Regions from separate parts of the Lysinibacillus sp. C5.1 genome, predicted to be linked through region 2. Evidence: predicted binding sites of a transcription regulator. Region 2 holds the regulator's gene; each other region holds the start of a gene.
What was found. The regulator CtsR, encoded in region 2, represses protease genes until heat stress. The targets are predictions, from matches to a motif close to ATGGTCAATAAAGGTCAAACA.

Region 1 (4,290 bases), 730 kb from region 2:
AATGACCAAAAATTGTTGGAATAACCGCTAAATGAATTAGTAAAATTTGCACAAGCATTGGTGTTCCACGGAATAAATCCACATATAGTTTAGATGGCCAGTAAATTAACTTATTTTGCGATAGTTTTCCTAAACCTAATAGTAAGCCTAAAATAATACCACCAAAATAACCGCTGAGTGTTAAAATGATTGTTATACCTATACCACGTATAAACATATCACGGTAGTTCCAAACTATGTCCCATTGTAAATCAAAGATGTCCATCAGAACCCCTACTTTCCCATTCAAATTCTCTACTATTAAATCCCCTAATAAATCAAATGAGCCGCTAGCATGATTCGGCTAACGGCATCGTTTATTACTTAAAGTCCTGACCAGTAATTTCTGCTAATTTACCATTGTCTTTAATTTTTTGTAGACCTTCATTTAATAGTTTTAATAACTCCGTATTGCCTTTTTTCACCATAAAGCCATAGTATTCTTTTTCAAATGCATCATCTTCAATTACTTTAAGTTTTGCATTTGGATTTGCCTTGATATATTCGTAAATAACTGCATTGTCGCCAATTGTTGCATCTACGTTACCGTTTAACATTTCTTGAATAGCAACTGGTTGGTTTTCAAATGCCATGATGTTTGTACTTGCATCGCCTTGTAATTTTTTTGCTGCCATATGACCCGTTGCATTAATTTGTACTGAAATCTTTTTATCTTTTAAATCAGCTAATGACTTAATATCAGAATCTTCTTTTACAACGATTAATAATTGAGATTCATAATATGGTTCTGTAAAATCAAATGATGCTTTACGTTCTTCATTGATCGTAATACCAGATGCACCGATATGTGTTTCACCATTTTTAATTGTTTGGAATACTGGCTCCCAGCCAATGTTTTCCCATTCTACTTTAAAGCCCATTTCATCAGCAATCGCTTGCAAAATATCGACATCTAATCCTACAATATTGCCTTTATCGTCAATTGACTCGAACGGTGCAAATGTAGCCTCTGTTCCTACCTTATACACCTTGTCCTTCGCGCCACCATCAGCCGGTGCATCACCAGTAGATGTGTCTTCTTTAGCACCGCAGCCCGCTAGCACAAGCGTAAATGCCGCCACGATCATCAATAACGTCCAAAAACGTTTTTTCATAGTTTTTCCCCCTAAACATTTAATCATTTTCCGACCACTTCATTTTTCTCAATTCGGAAATGTTAGACTATTAGGTCAATTATAGTGTCAATAGAGTTGATATACAATACGATTTCGTATAAAAGTGATTATTTTTTCATAAAAATGAATTTTACTAAGCATAATGAAGAAAAATTATGTAATAAAAACAAGATACTTGTCACAAAATGTATACTTATGCAATTTTAAGATCGTTTTTATACAGATTTTAGATATTTTTGAGCACAAAAAAAGAATCCCCTCAGATAGGATTCTTCTTTTGGGCTAGCGTGCTAGCCTCACGTTCGGTATGTTCACTAAAAAAATTTTTGGAGTTGTTGCTTTTTGAAGGTTTAGAAAGGAATAAATCTGGGAATAATGCCTACGGGACAATATTCCCCCTATTCCTCTCTTTCTCCCCTAAGCAGGCTGCTAAACTACTTATAGGAGAACGAGCTATAAAAGTATATCAAATAATCAGTAAAATGGCGCCCTCGGAGGGAATCGAACCCCCAGTGCAAGAACCGGAATCTTACGTGTTATCCATTACACCACGAGGGCAATTGAACATAAAAAAAAAGTACTCACTCTAAGGCTTTACGGTAAAGCATCATGTAGATAATCCTCATTTCAGAAGCATACCTGCAAAATAGTGTACTGTACTTTAACTTACGACCTTTCCATTATACAAACGTCTTGCCCATTTTTCAACTATAAATTTTTATTTTTGTTATATATTTTATTTCTTAATATCAGCGTTAATATTTGACCTTCCCTGACTATAATGTGTATGATAAGGTTACAACTGAAATATAATGGATGATTTCAGTAAAAGTATTCGAATTTAGTTTTTTAAGGAGGATTTAACATGAATTTAATTCCTACAGTTATTGAACAAACAAGTCGTGGTGAACGTGCTTATGACATTTATTCACGACTACTAAAAGACCGTATTATCCTATTAGGTAGTGCGATTGATGACAACGTTGCAAACTCAATCGTTGCACAGCTTCTATTCTTAGAAGCAGAAGATCCAGATAAAGATATTTCTCTTTACATTAACTCACCAGGTGGTTCGATTACAGCTGGTATGGCCATCTACGATACAATGCAATTCATCAAGCCAAAAGTACAAACAATTTGTATTGGTATGGCTGCATCTATGGGTGCTTTCCTACTTGCTGCTGGTGAACCTGGTAAACGTTATGCATTACCAAATGCAGAAGTAATGATTCACCAACCACTTGGTGGTGCACAAGGTCAAGCGACTGAAATTGAAATTGCGGCAAAACGCATTTTATTCCTTCGTGAAAAATTAAATGGTATTTTATCTGAACGTACAGGTCAGCCATTAGAAGTCATCTCAAGAGATACAGACCGTGATAACTTCATGACAGCTGAACGTGCGAAAGAATACGGCTTAATCGACCATATTTTTGTACGTAACGAACGCTAATTAGAAAAACCGCTAAGCTCAAATGGCTTAGCGGTTTTTTTAATGGGTGCTAGGCTCTCACGTAAGACATAAAACATCCGCTCACTAGCGCGAGTCGCAACTTTCATATGTGTCCGCCCAACGGCAATATCAAAAACCTCTAAGCTCTTGTGACTTAGAGGTTTTTGATTAGTCTTCCTTTTCAATAAGCGCAGCTAAGGATGAAACCGCTTGCTCTGCATCGCTACCTTCACTGCTTAAAACAACCTTCGTGCCTTTTGCAATGGCTAAGCTCATTACACCCATAATGGATTTGGCATTTACTTTTTTATCGTCTTTCTCAAGAAAAATATCAGCGCTGAAACGATTTGCTTCCTGTACAAACAACGCTGCTTGTCTAGCTTGAAGTCCTAATTTTAATTTTACCTGGACTGTTTTTTCAGTCATTCGCAATACTCCCCTTCACTACCGTTCATCTATTAGTATTATATTACCTCACTTAACAGCAGAAGAACAATAAGCGATTGTGCTTGCTTTCATATCGAATACGCATGAAAACTTAACCGCCTATCTTTTCACCTCTTCTTAATGCATCTGCTATTTCGTCTATTTTACGCAATCGATGATTGACTCCTGATTTACTAACCGTTCCACTTGATACCATTTCACCAAGTTCTTTTAACGTCACATCTTGATATTCCACACGTAGGCGTGCAATTTCGCGCAGTTTTTCAGGCAACTGATCTAAGCCAATGGAATTTTCGATAAATCGAATATTTTCTACCTGACGCAGTGCAGCACCTATTGTTTTATTCAAGTTTGCTGTCTCACAGTTCACAATACGATTCACACTATTGCGCATATCGCGTAATATACGAACATCTTCAAATTTCATCATGGCTTGATGGGCTCCGACAATATTTAAAAAGTCGGAAATCTTTTCCGCTTCCTTTAAGTATGTCACAAAGCCCTTCTTGCGTTCAATGGTTTTTGCATTCAATTCAAATTCGTTCATTAAATCCATTAATGCCTCACCATGCTCTTTATACAAAGAATAAATTTCTAAATGATAGGCAGACGTTTCTGGATTATTTACCGAGCCACCTGCTAAAAACGCTCCACGTAAGTAGGCTCTTTTATGACCACTCTTTTTAATCAGCTCTTTAGAAATCGTATGATTAAATTGAAAATCATCTGAAATAATAGCTAAATTAATGAGCAATTCCCGTGCACCTTCACGTACACGACATATATACACATTATTTTTTTTCAATCGCATTTTCTTACGTACAAGTAGCTCCACATTATATGGATACAACTTCTTCATTATCGTATAAAGCCTTCGTGCGATTGCAGCATTTTCGGTTTGCACGTCTAAGCTAAGTTGTTTGTTAGCAAAAGATAACGAACCATTCATACGAATTAACGCGGATACTTCCGCTTTCATACAGTAGTCGTCCGCTTCTACCTGTGTAAGCTCTTTTTTTGTTTCTGAAGCAAATGACATAGCACGCCCCCCTTTCGACCTTTATTTCTATGTATATGTTCATCTTACCATATACAACAAGCATTCTTTAGGACTCTATTGTAGGCTTCCTTACTTTTTGGGTAAGATTTTTGCATAATCCACAAGCCATTTTGCAACATTTGCCGCATTATGGCGAACTGTCCCATCAGGTCGAA
Region 2 (4,290 bases):
AAAATGGTGCGCCGTAAATGGAGTAAATCACTGCGGAATTCAAAAACAATTTGCATCGCATTTACATTACTTTGATAAGTTAATTCATCTTCAAGCGCATTCAAATGGTCCTCAATTTTATAGACGAGAGGGAAATAACTATCAACTATTTTATCAATCGTTTGATAGGTAAGGAAAAAAGTACCGCGTTCCCAATATTTCGGTTGCTCTTCTAAAAGTTTCTGTACTTTATCGATTTCAGGTGCTTCATTTTTGTGGAATGTCACAATAAAATGATCGGAAACGAAAATATTTAATTCCTCAGCAATTAACGTTTCTTCATTCAGTTTATGAATAACGAAAAAGTGATAGTCTTCATAAAAATCCAACTTTGGTCGTTGTAAACGCATTAAGCAGTCTTCAATCGCAAGTGGATGAAAGTGGAAAAATGTATCAAGCAATAGTTCTTCTTCAGTAGTTGGGCAACTAAAATCTACCCAATACCATTCGTAATGGTTTTGCTTAATGTTTTCAAGTGGAAAGTCCTTTATTAATTGTTGATCTTTCGTCATGGCCATCGTGCGAATCACGGCATTCACCTCAAATCTGTTTATCTCATTTTAAATAAGCACGAAGTCTCTCTTCAAAGCGTGAGAAGTAAAAGAAGACATGGGAAACGTCAGATCAAATACCCGTAGTACTTATAGTACACCACTAAGTTGCTAGGATGCATCAGGAAGGGATGGAACCTTACTCTTTATAGCATATCCAACCACCAAATAATGTCGTTGCAAAAAATCGTGATGGCTGTGTAAAGCCTGCCTGCTGTAGAAGCGTAACAATGTCATCTTCACGCATAAATGAAAGCGAACGAATGGACTGCTCCATGCTAGCTAAATCAGTAGTGGAAAGTTTTGTGTGCTGCTGCCAATATGCGCGCCATAGGTCAAATTGTAGCTCTGTTTCAGAAGAGTTAAGCTGTCCATATTTAGAAACAAGCACAAATGGTGCCCCTGATTTTAAATGGCTTGCAATCCCTTTTAATGTAGCAAGCTTCTCCTCATAGGAATTAATAAAATGAAGTACAAGTATACAGCTAGCAGCATCAAACTTTGTTGCAGGGATTGGTGCAGTTAGCATGGTGCCTTGTAGTAATGAAATCGCATTTGGTAGTGAATGTAGACGGTTTTCTGCAATTTCCAACATGGCTTCAGATGGATCGATACCGACAAAGGACCACTGTGGCCTTTGTTCAGCTAACTGTAGTATTTCATTGCCACTGCCTGAACCAACAACTAAAAAACTAGCATTCTCTTGTAAAGCGGATTGATAAAAAGTTTTCGTTAAACGTAGCATCGTATCGTAACTCGGTAAAGTACGACGAATGCCTTTTTCATATTCGTTCGCAAGTGTGCTGTTAAATTCCATCTGTGTATCACATACCTTTCAAAATAATTTTAAAATTGTCGAAACGATTTGAAACTATTTAGCGTATTGCTCCGTAAATAATAGTATTAATAAAAAGACATATTAAAAAGGGAAGGTTGAATAGATGGAAACAAAATGGTCTAAGGTCATCATACATGCCAGTGCGTTTTTTGCGCCATTTTTAGTGCCGATTATATTTTTCTTAATTAGTTCGGAAGAAGAAGTGAAAAACGTTTCTGTGCAAGCTTTATTGTTCCAAATCGCAATGGGCGTACTAATTGTCATTGCCAGTATTTTAAGTATTGTATTAATTGGTTTACCTTTCTTACTAATATTTATCGCTATGGTATACATCGTACCAATTATCGGAATCGTAAAGGCTATTTCAGAGGAACCTTGGCGTTATCCGATTGTCGGTCGCTGGGTATAATTGATAAAGACGCAAGTATATGCAAAAAGCATATGCTTGCGTTTTTTCTATAAGCAAAAAGGGTACATTAAACGATAAGTACGTTTTCGAGTGGTTAAAATTTTTTTACAATCAATCAACGATAAAAATTGCTTTAGACATTTCTCTGTGCGAATTAATTGCAATTATTTTTAAGCGTTTTGTATAATATACTCAAAGATAGTCAAAGATAGTCAAAGTCAGTGAGGTAAGCGAGGTGTATTCCTAACATGCGTAATATTTCAGACATCATAGAAGGCTACTTAAAGCAAGTACTTGAATTAGGTGGAGAAGGGCATATTGAAATTAAACGAAGTGAAATTGCAGATAAATTTCAATGTGTGCCCTCACAAATAAATTATGTAATTAATACAAGATTTACAGCCGAGCGGGGTTACCTTGTTGAAAGTAAACGAGGTGGGGGTGGATACATTCGAATTTTACGTGTCCGTGCAAACTCACAAATTGATTTGATTGATGATGTGCTCCTACAAATTGAAGGTGGAGCCTCGCAAACAGTGGCGGAGGATTTAGTATATCGTTTAATTGACGAGCAGGTTATTTCAAAGCGAGAAGCGAAATTAATGTTAGCAGCGGTTGACCGTTCGACTTTAGATTTGCAGCTACCTTTACGGGACAGCATTCGAGCGAAAATTTTGCGAGCGATGTTAACCACTATAAAATACGAAAAGCAAAAGTAAAGAGGTGAGGGAAATGATTTGCGAACATTGCAAGCAGCGCAATGCGACAGTAACTGTGACACAAGTTCAAAATGGGCAGAAGGTGGAGCACCATTATTGCGATGTCTGTGCCTCGCAGTTCCATCCGTTCCATGCAGAGTTTAAACAAGAGCCTGTATCGATTCAACAATTGTTATCCAATTGGTTTGGCTCACCTACATGGCAAAAAGTTGGTGAAAAACAGCAAGCGCCACCTCAGCAACAAACATGTCCACAATGTGGATTTACGTATAAGCGATTTTTAAAAGAAGGTAAATTTGGATGTACCAGTTGCTATGACACATTTAGTGAGCATTTGCCAAAGCTATTTAATCGCATTCAAGCGGGGCCACAGCATATAGGAAAAATGCCTGGTGCTCGAAGCAATGTTTTTGTCATTAAAAAGCAAATTGAAGATATTCGAAAACGCATGAAGGCCGCTGTTGACGAGGAGCAGTTTGAAGAAGCAGCGAAGCTTCGCGACGAAGCAAAAAATCTCGAACAGCAGCTACAATTCGAAGGTGGTGATGTGTCATGATGATTGAATCGTTTTTAGCGCGAGCTACACCTGCATGGATGGAAATGGAGGATGATTATTCAGATATCGTCATCAGTACACGCATTCGGCTTGCTCGAAACTTAGATGGCTATCGTTTCCCTTTAGTTTTTTCAGAAAATGAAGCGTTACAAGTAGAGCAGGCTGTGACACATGCCATTCAAGACAGTCCGAAACTTCAAGAAAGATATTCTTATTTTTCCATAAAAGATTTAACACCGTTACAACGTCAAATTTTAGTTGAAAAGCATTTAATTAGTCCACAGCTTGCGAAAAAAGAGCAAGTCGGCTCAATGTTGCTATCTGAAGATGAATCAATTTGCATTATGGTGAACGAAGAAGACCATTTACGCATTCAATGTATGACGGCGAGTTTTCAACTTCAGAAGGCATACGAGGAAGCAAATAAAATTGATCGTGCCTTAGAAGGAGCCTTGCCATATGCATTTCGAGATACTTTCGGCTATTTAACAAGTTGCCCAACGAATATTGGTACTGGCTTACGTGCTTCGGTTATGATGCACCTTCCCGCACTTACACTGACAGGTCAGATGAATCAAATTATCAATGCAATGACGCGTTTAGGGATGACTGTCAGGGGTATATACGGTGAAGGTAGCGAAAATTTAGGTAATGTTTACCAAGTATCGAATCAGATTACACTAGGTAAAACAGAAGAAGATATTTTAGCAGACATTCAAAGTGTTGCAGAAAAAATTATTCAAAAAGAACGGCAGGCAAGAAATAAGCTAATGGAAAAAGCGGAACTTGCCTTAGAAGATCGGATATACAGAGCTTTAGGTACATTAACGCATGCACGCATTTTAACAAGTGAGGAAGCGGCAACCTGTCTATCGAATGTACGTTTAGGTGTAGATTTACAGTTGATTCAAAATATTAAAGCAACCACATTGAACGAGTGTGTGGTCAGTATGCAACCAGGGTTTTTACAGCACTATGCAGGAGAAGCTTTACCACCTGCTGAACGAGATCGAGTTCGAGCAAAAATGCTGCGAGAGGCATTATTTCTTGAAACAATGAGTAAGCCTACTATAGGGGGAAAAGGAGAGGATTCATATGATGTTTAATCGTTTTACACAACGCGCACAAAAAGTATTACAACTTGCACAGGAAGAGGCAATTCGTTGGAAGCACGAATC
Region 3 (4,290 bases), 860 kb from region 2:
CTGACCATCACACATTTTAATATGCAAAGTTTCTCCAGGCAGTACTTCACCACGTAATAACTCCTTTGCAACCGCTGTTTCAATATAACGTTGCACAAATCGTTTTAACGGACGAGCCCCAAACTGTGGATCTGCACCTTGCTCGACAACCCAATCTATGACGTCTTGTGCGACATCTAACGTAATTTCCTGTTCAGCTACACGTTTTACAAGCTGCTCAACATATTTCCAAGCAATCGCTGTAAAATGTTCTTCTGATAACGCATGGAACAGAATAATATCATCCATTCGGTTTAATAACTCTGGTTTAAAGTGTTGACGTAGTGCTGCCATCACTAAATCTTCTACTGCCGGATCATCTTTTTGTGCCTCCATTAAATAGCTAGAACCAATATTAGATGTTAAAATTACAACGGTATTTGTAAAGTTAACCATTCGTCCTTGACTATCTGTAATGCGACCATCATCTAAAATTTGCAATAATATGTTCGCTACATCTGGATGCGCCTTTTCAATTTCATCGAGTAAAACGACAGAATATGGATTACGGCGAACAGCTTCTGTTAATTGACCGCCTTCTTCATAGCCAATATAACCTGGAGGTGCACCTACGAGACGTGATACACTATGTTTCTCCATATATTCACTCATATCAATACGAATAAAATGCTCCTCTGAATCAAATAGCTGTGCAGCAAGTGCTTTAGCTAGCTCTGTTTTACCAACACCCGTTGGCCCTAGGAATAAGAAGCTACCAATTGGACGATGTGGGTCTTTAATGCCTGCTCTTGCACGCCAAACCGCTTCTGTAACAAGTTGAACAGCATTGTCTTGCCCTACCACCCGTTCATGTAACGTATCTTTTAAACGCAATAATTTCTCACGTTCCCCTTCAACTAACTTTGTAACAGGGATACCTGTCCAACGAGATACAATAGAAGCAATCTCTTCCGAAGTCACTTCTTCACGTAAAATACGTGTCTCACTACCGTTTTCTAATTGCTTTTCCATTTCTTGAATTTCTTTTTCAAGTGCAGGAATTTTCCCATGTCGTAATTCCGCTGCTTTATTTAAATCATATTTACTTTCCGCTTCGTCTAAATCACGACGGTACTTATCTAGTGACTCACGTTTTTTCTGGATACCTTGCAGTGTTTCTTTCTCTGCTTCCCATTGTTGACGCATGCCTTCTGATGAACTTTTAAGCTTTGTTAACTCTTCTTGTAATTGTTCAAGACGTTTTTTACTCGCCTCGTCCTTTTCCTTACGCAATGCTTGTTCTTCAATTTCTAACTGCATAATACGACGAGTCACCGCATCTAGCTCTTGTGGCATCGAATCAATTTCTGTTCGAATCATTGCACATGCCTCATCGATTAAATCTATCGCTTTATCCGGTAAAAAACGTTCCGTAATATAGCGATTTGAAAGCTCAGCAGCAGCTACAATTGCTCGGTCATGAATGCGCACTGCATGATGTAGTTCAAAACGTTCCTTTAAACCACGTAAAATCGAAACGGTATCTTCAATAGATGGTTCACGTACAAGCACTTGTTGGAAGCGACGTTCTAAAGCAGGATCTTTTTCAATATACATACGATATTCGTCTAATGTAGTCGCTCCTATGCAATGAAGTTCACCACGTGCAAGCATAGGCTTTAACATATTTCCTGCATCCATTGCACCATCAGTTTTACCCGCACCAACAATTGTATGAATTTCATCAATAAATAAAATAATGCGCCCTTCAGATTCTTTCACTTCTTTTAGTACACCTTTTAATCGTTCTTCAAATTGCCCACGATAACTTGCACCTGCTATTAATGCGCTCATATCCAGCTCATAAAGCACGCACTCTTTTAAGCCTTCTGGCACATCTCCTTTAACAATACGTTGTGCCAAGCCTTCTACGATGGCTGTTTTACCAACCCCAGGTTCACCAATTAACACAGGGTTATTTTTTGTTTTACGTGTTAAAATTCGAATGACATTACGAATTTCTTCATCACGCCCAATGACGGGATCCATTTTGCCGTTTTTTACTTCTTCGACTAAGTTACGACCAAATTGCTCTAATGGTTTTTTATCATCTGTTTGTTGAAATTGCATAATAGCACTCCTCTTCCCTTTTCATATTTTTATCCTAATTTTGTTTTATGAAAGTTTGACCTTTTTTGACTAACTTTATTTTACAACAATCGACAAAGCCAAGCAAAAAAAAAGCTCAAAAATTTTACACTGGCCAATGGGAAATTACGCTATAATAGTGGTATGTTTCGTTGTTTTAGTATATTGAAATGATTATCATCATCCTTTTGTAATACAGGTAATTTTTATTACAAAAAGAAAGAGATGTGTTTGATATATGGTACTAAAGGATAGTACACAAGAGAAAATAAAGGCTCTTTTTCAAAATAATGGCGTTTTCATCAAAGTGAATAAGGATAGTAAAATTTTCTTAGAAGGAGAACGTGCTAAAGAAATATATTATATTAAAACAGGCGCTATTTCGATTAGTCAGGAAACCGAGAGCGGCAAAGAATTAACCGTTCGAATTTGCGGTCCTGATAGTATAATTGGCGAGGGTTCATTATTTTGTAACCTCACGTATTTTTCGATGACGGCAAAAGTTTTAGAATCTTCCACGTTATATGTTTTAAGTCGTAAATCATTAGAGCACCTATTAGTTGAGCAACCGCAATTAATGGTAGAGTATATGAAGTGGTTGCAAACAGAAAATTTAAAATACCAAAGTCGTCTACGCGATTTAGTATTAAACGGTAAAAAAGGTGCTTTATTTTCAACGCTTATTCGCCTTTCGAATACGTACGGTAAGCCATTAGAAGATGGGTCAATTTTTATTGATTTTCCATTAACAAACTCTGAGATTGCGAACTTGTGTGCAACAAGTAGAGAAATGATTAACCGTATGTTGAACGATTTAAAAAAGCATCATATTCTATCCTTCGAAAAAGGCTATATTACGATTATAGATTTGCAATATTTAAAAGATGAAATTGCTTGTGAAAATTGTCCATTGCAAATTTGCCGTATTGATTGATTTAACAATTAGCCTTTTATGGCATCTTGGTTTTTTCTTCATATATTCACAAGGGGCTTGAACTAATTCCCTTCAGAATGCCCGTGTATATCCGACATTCCACCTGTTAACAAAAAATGAAGGAAGCTAAATATAAAATCCCCGCTTACAGTTATGTGCAAGCAGGGATTTTTTATTCACTAGAAGAAACCACTAACGAACGCCTAACGCCATTTTCGCATAGCGAGACATCTTATCTTTTGACCAAGGTGGATTCCATACAATATTGACATTTGTACTTTTCACTTCTGGTAGTTCACTTAAAGCTGTATTCACTTGATCAACAATCACTGGTCCCATTGGGCATCCCATTGAAGTCAGTGTCATTGTAACGGTCGCTAAACCTTCGTCATCTAACTCTACATCATATACTAAACCTAAGTTGACGATATCAATACCAAGCTCAGGGTCAATTACATTTTCTAATGCACTTAGCATGCTGTCTTTCATATCTTGATCCATTTGTATTTCTCCTTCCAACATAGTGTTAACTTAATCATAGCAGATGCTTCTTATTATGCCAAATGCTGTGCAAGCCATTCCGTTGCTGCTAGCATACCATCACGTGTCACGGCATGACCAGCATGTTTATCTGCAATAAATTTTAAATTGCTCGGATTTTCTTCATAGTATGCACGTAATGTACAATAAAAATCATACGTATCCTGAAATGGTACGGTTTTATCTTGCTCACCATGCCAAAAAAACACAGGTCGTCCAGCAAACTGTTCCGGCGTTAAACTAATATCATACGTTGCGAGAAGTGCGTTTGTTTTTTGTACTTCTTGTTCTGACATCGGCCACTTTACACCACTTTTAGCCAATTGCTGTAATTGATAGGCTCCTAATTTAATAAAAGTTGGACTACCCATACATATTGCCACAGTTTGTATCCAATCATAAAGCTTTAAACAGCCAGATGTAACGATGGCTCCCATTGAAGTACCGGCTACACCAATTTTATCGCTAGCTACAAGTTGCTTATTCTTTAATTCTTTATATAATTGTTTTACTTCATGAATAGAATTTAAGACAATGTCCCAAAAATGTAAATTCATTTGAGTCTCTGTTAATCCTTCACTACGTGCACCATGGAATTTTGCATCTGGTAGTAGGACACGCACCCCTTTATTTACCAACTGGTAAGCATAATGTAAATTATGTTCTTTTGCACTCATAAAGCCATGTAA

Region 1: the regulator CtsR is predicted to act here: its motif matches at 1,935-1,955, upstream of clpP (ATP-dependent Clp endopeptidase proteolytic subunit ClpP).
Region 3: the regulator CtsR is predicted to act here: its motif matches at 2,162-2,182, upstream of I5435_RS03250 (ATP-dependent Clp protease ATP-binding subunit).

Annotation. Positions count from the first base shown of each region.
Region 1 covers NZ_CP066226.1:3,821,823-3,826,112, forward strand. Annotated here, with positions in the region: gene I5435_RS18675 (amino acid ABC transporter permease) at 1-265, opposite strand, end outside; gene I5435_RS18680 (basic amino acid ABC transporter substrate-binding protein) at 360-1,154, opposite strand; tRNA gene I5435_RS18685 (tRNA-Arg) at 1,659-1,733, opposite strand; gene clpP (ATP-dependent Clp endopeptidase proteolytic subunit ClpP) at 2,041-2,628, shown strand; gene I5435_RS18695 (HPr family phosphocarrier protein) at 2,797-3,054, opposite strand; gene whiA (DNA-binding protein WhiA) at 3,167-4,114, opposite strand; gene I5435_RS18705 (gluconeogenesis factor YvcK family protein) at 4,205-4,290, opposite strand, start outside.
Region 2 covers NZ_CP066226.1:4,552,715-4,557,004, reverse strand. Annotated here, with positions in the region: gene corA (magnesium/cobalt transporter CorA) at 1-569, opposite strand, end outside; gene I5435_RS22470 (class I SAM-dependent methyltransferase) at 730-1,407, opposite strand; gene I5435_RS22465 (DUF4870 domain-containing protein) at 1,532-1,837, shown strand; gene I5435_RS22460 (CtsR family transcriptional regulator) at 2,086-2,556, shown strand; gene I5435_RS22455 (UvrB/UvrC motif-containing protein) at 2,570-3,112, shown strand; gene I5435_RS22450 (protein-arginine kinase McsB) at 3,109-4,218, shown strand; gene I5435_RS22445 (ATP-dependent Clp protease ATP-binding subunit) at 4,208-4,290, shown strand, end outside.
Region 3 covers NZ_CP066226.1:722,683-726,972, reverse strand. Annotated here, with positions in the region: gene I5435_RS03250 (ATP-dependent Clp protease ATP-binding subunit) at 1-2,109, opposite strand, end outside; gene I5435_RS03245 (Crp/Fnr family transcriptional regulator) at 2,366-3,061, shown strand; gene I5435_RS03240 (metal-sulfur cluster assembly factor) at 3,254-3,562, opposite strand; gene I5435_RS03235 (serine aminopeptidase domain-containing protein) at 3,616-4,290, opposite strand, start outside.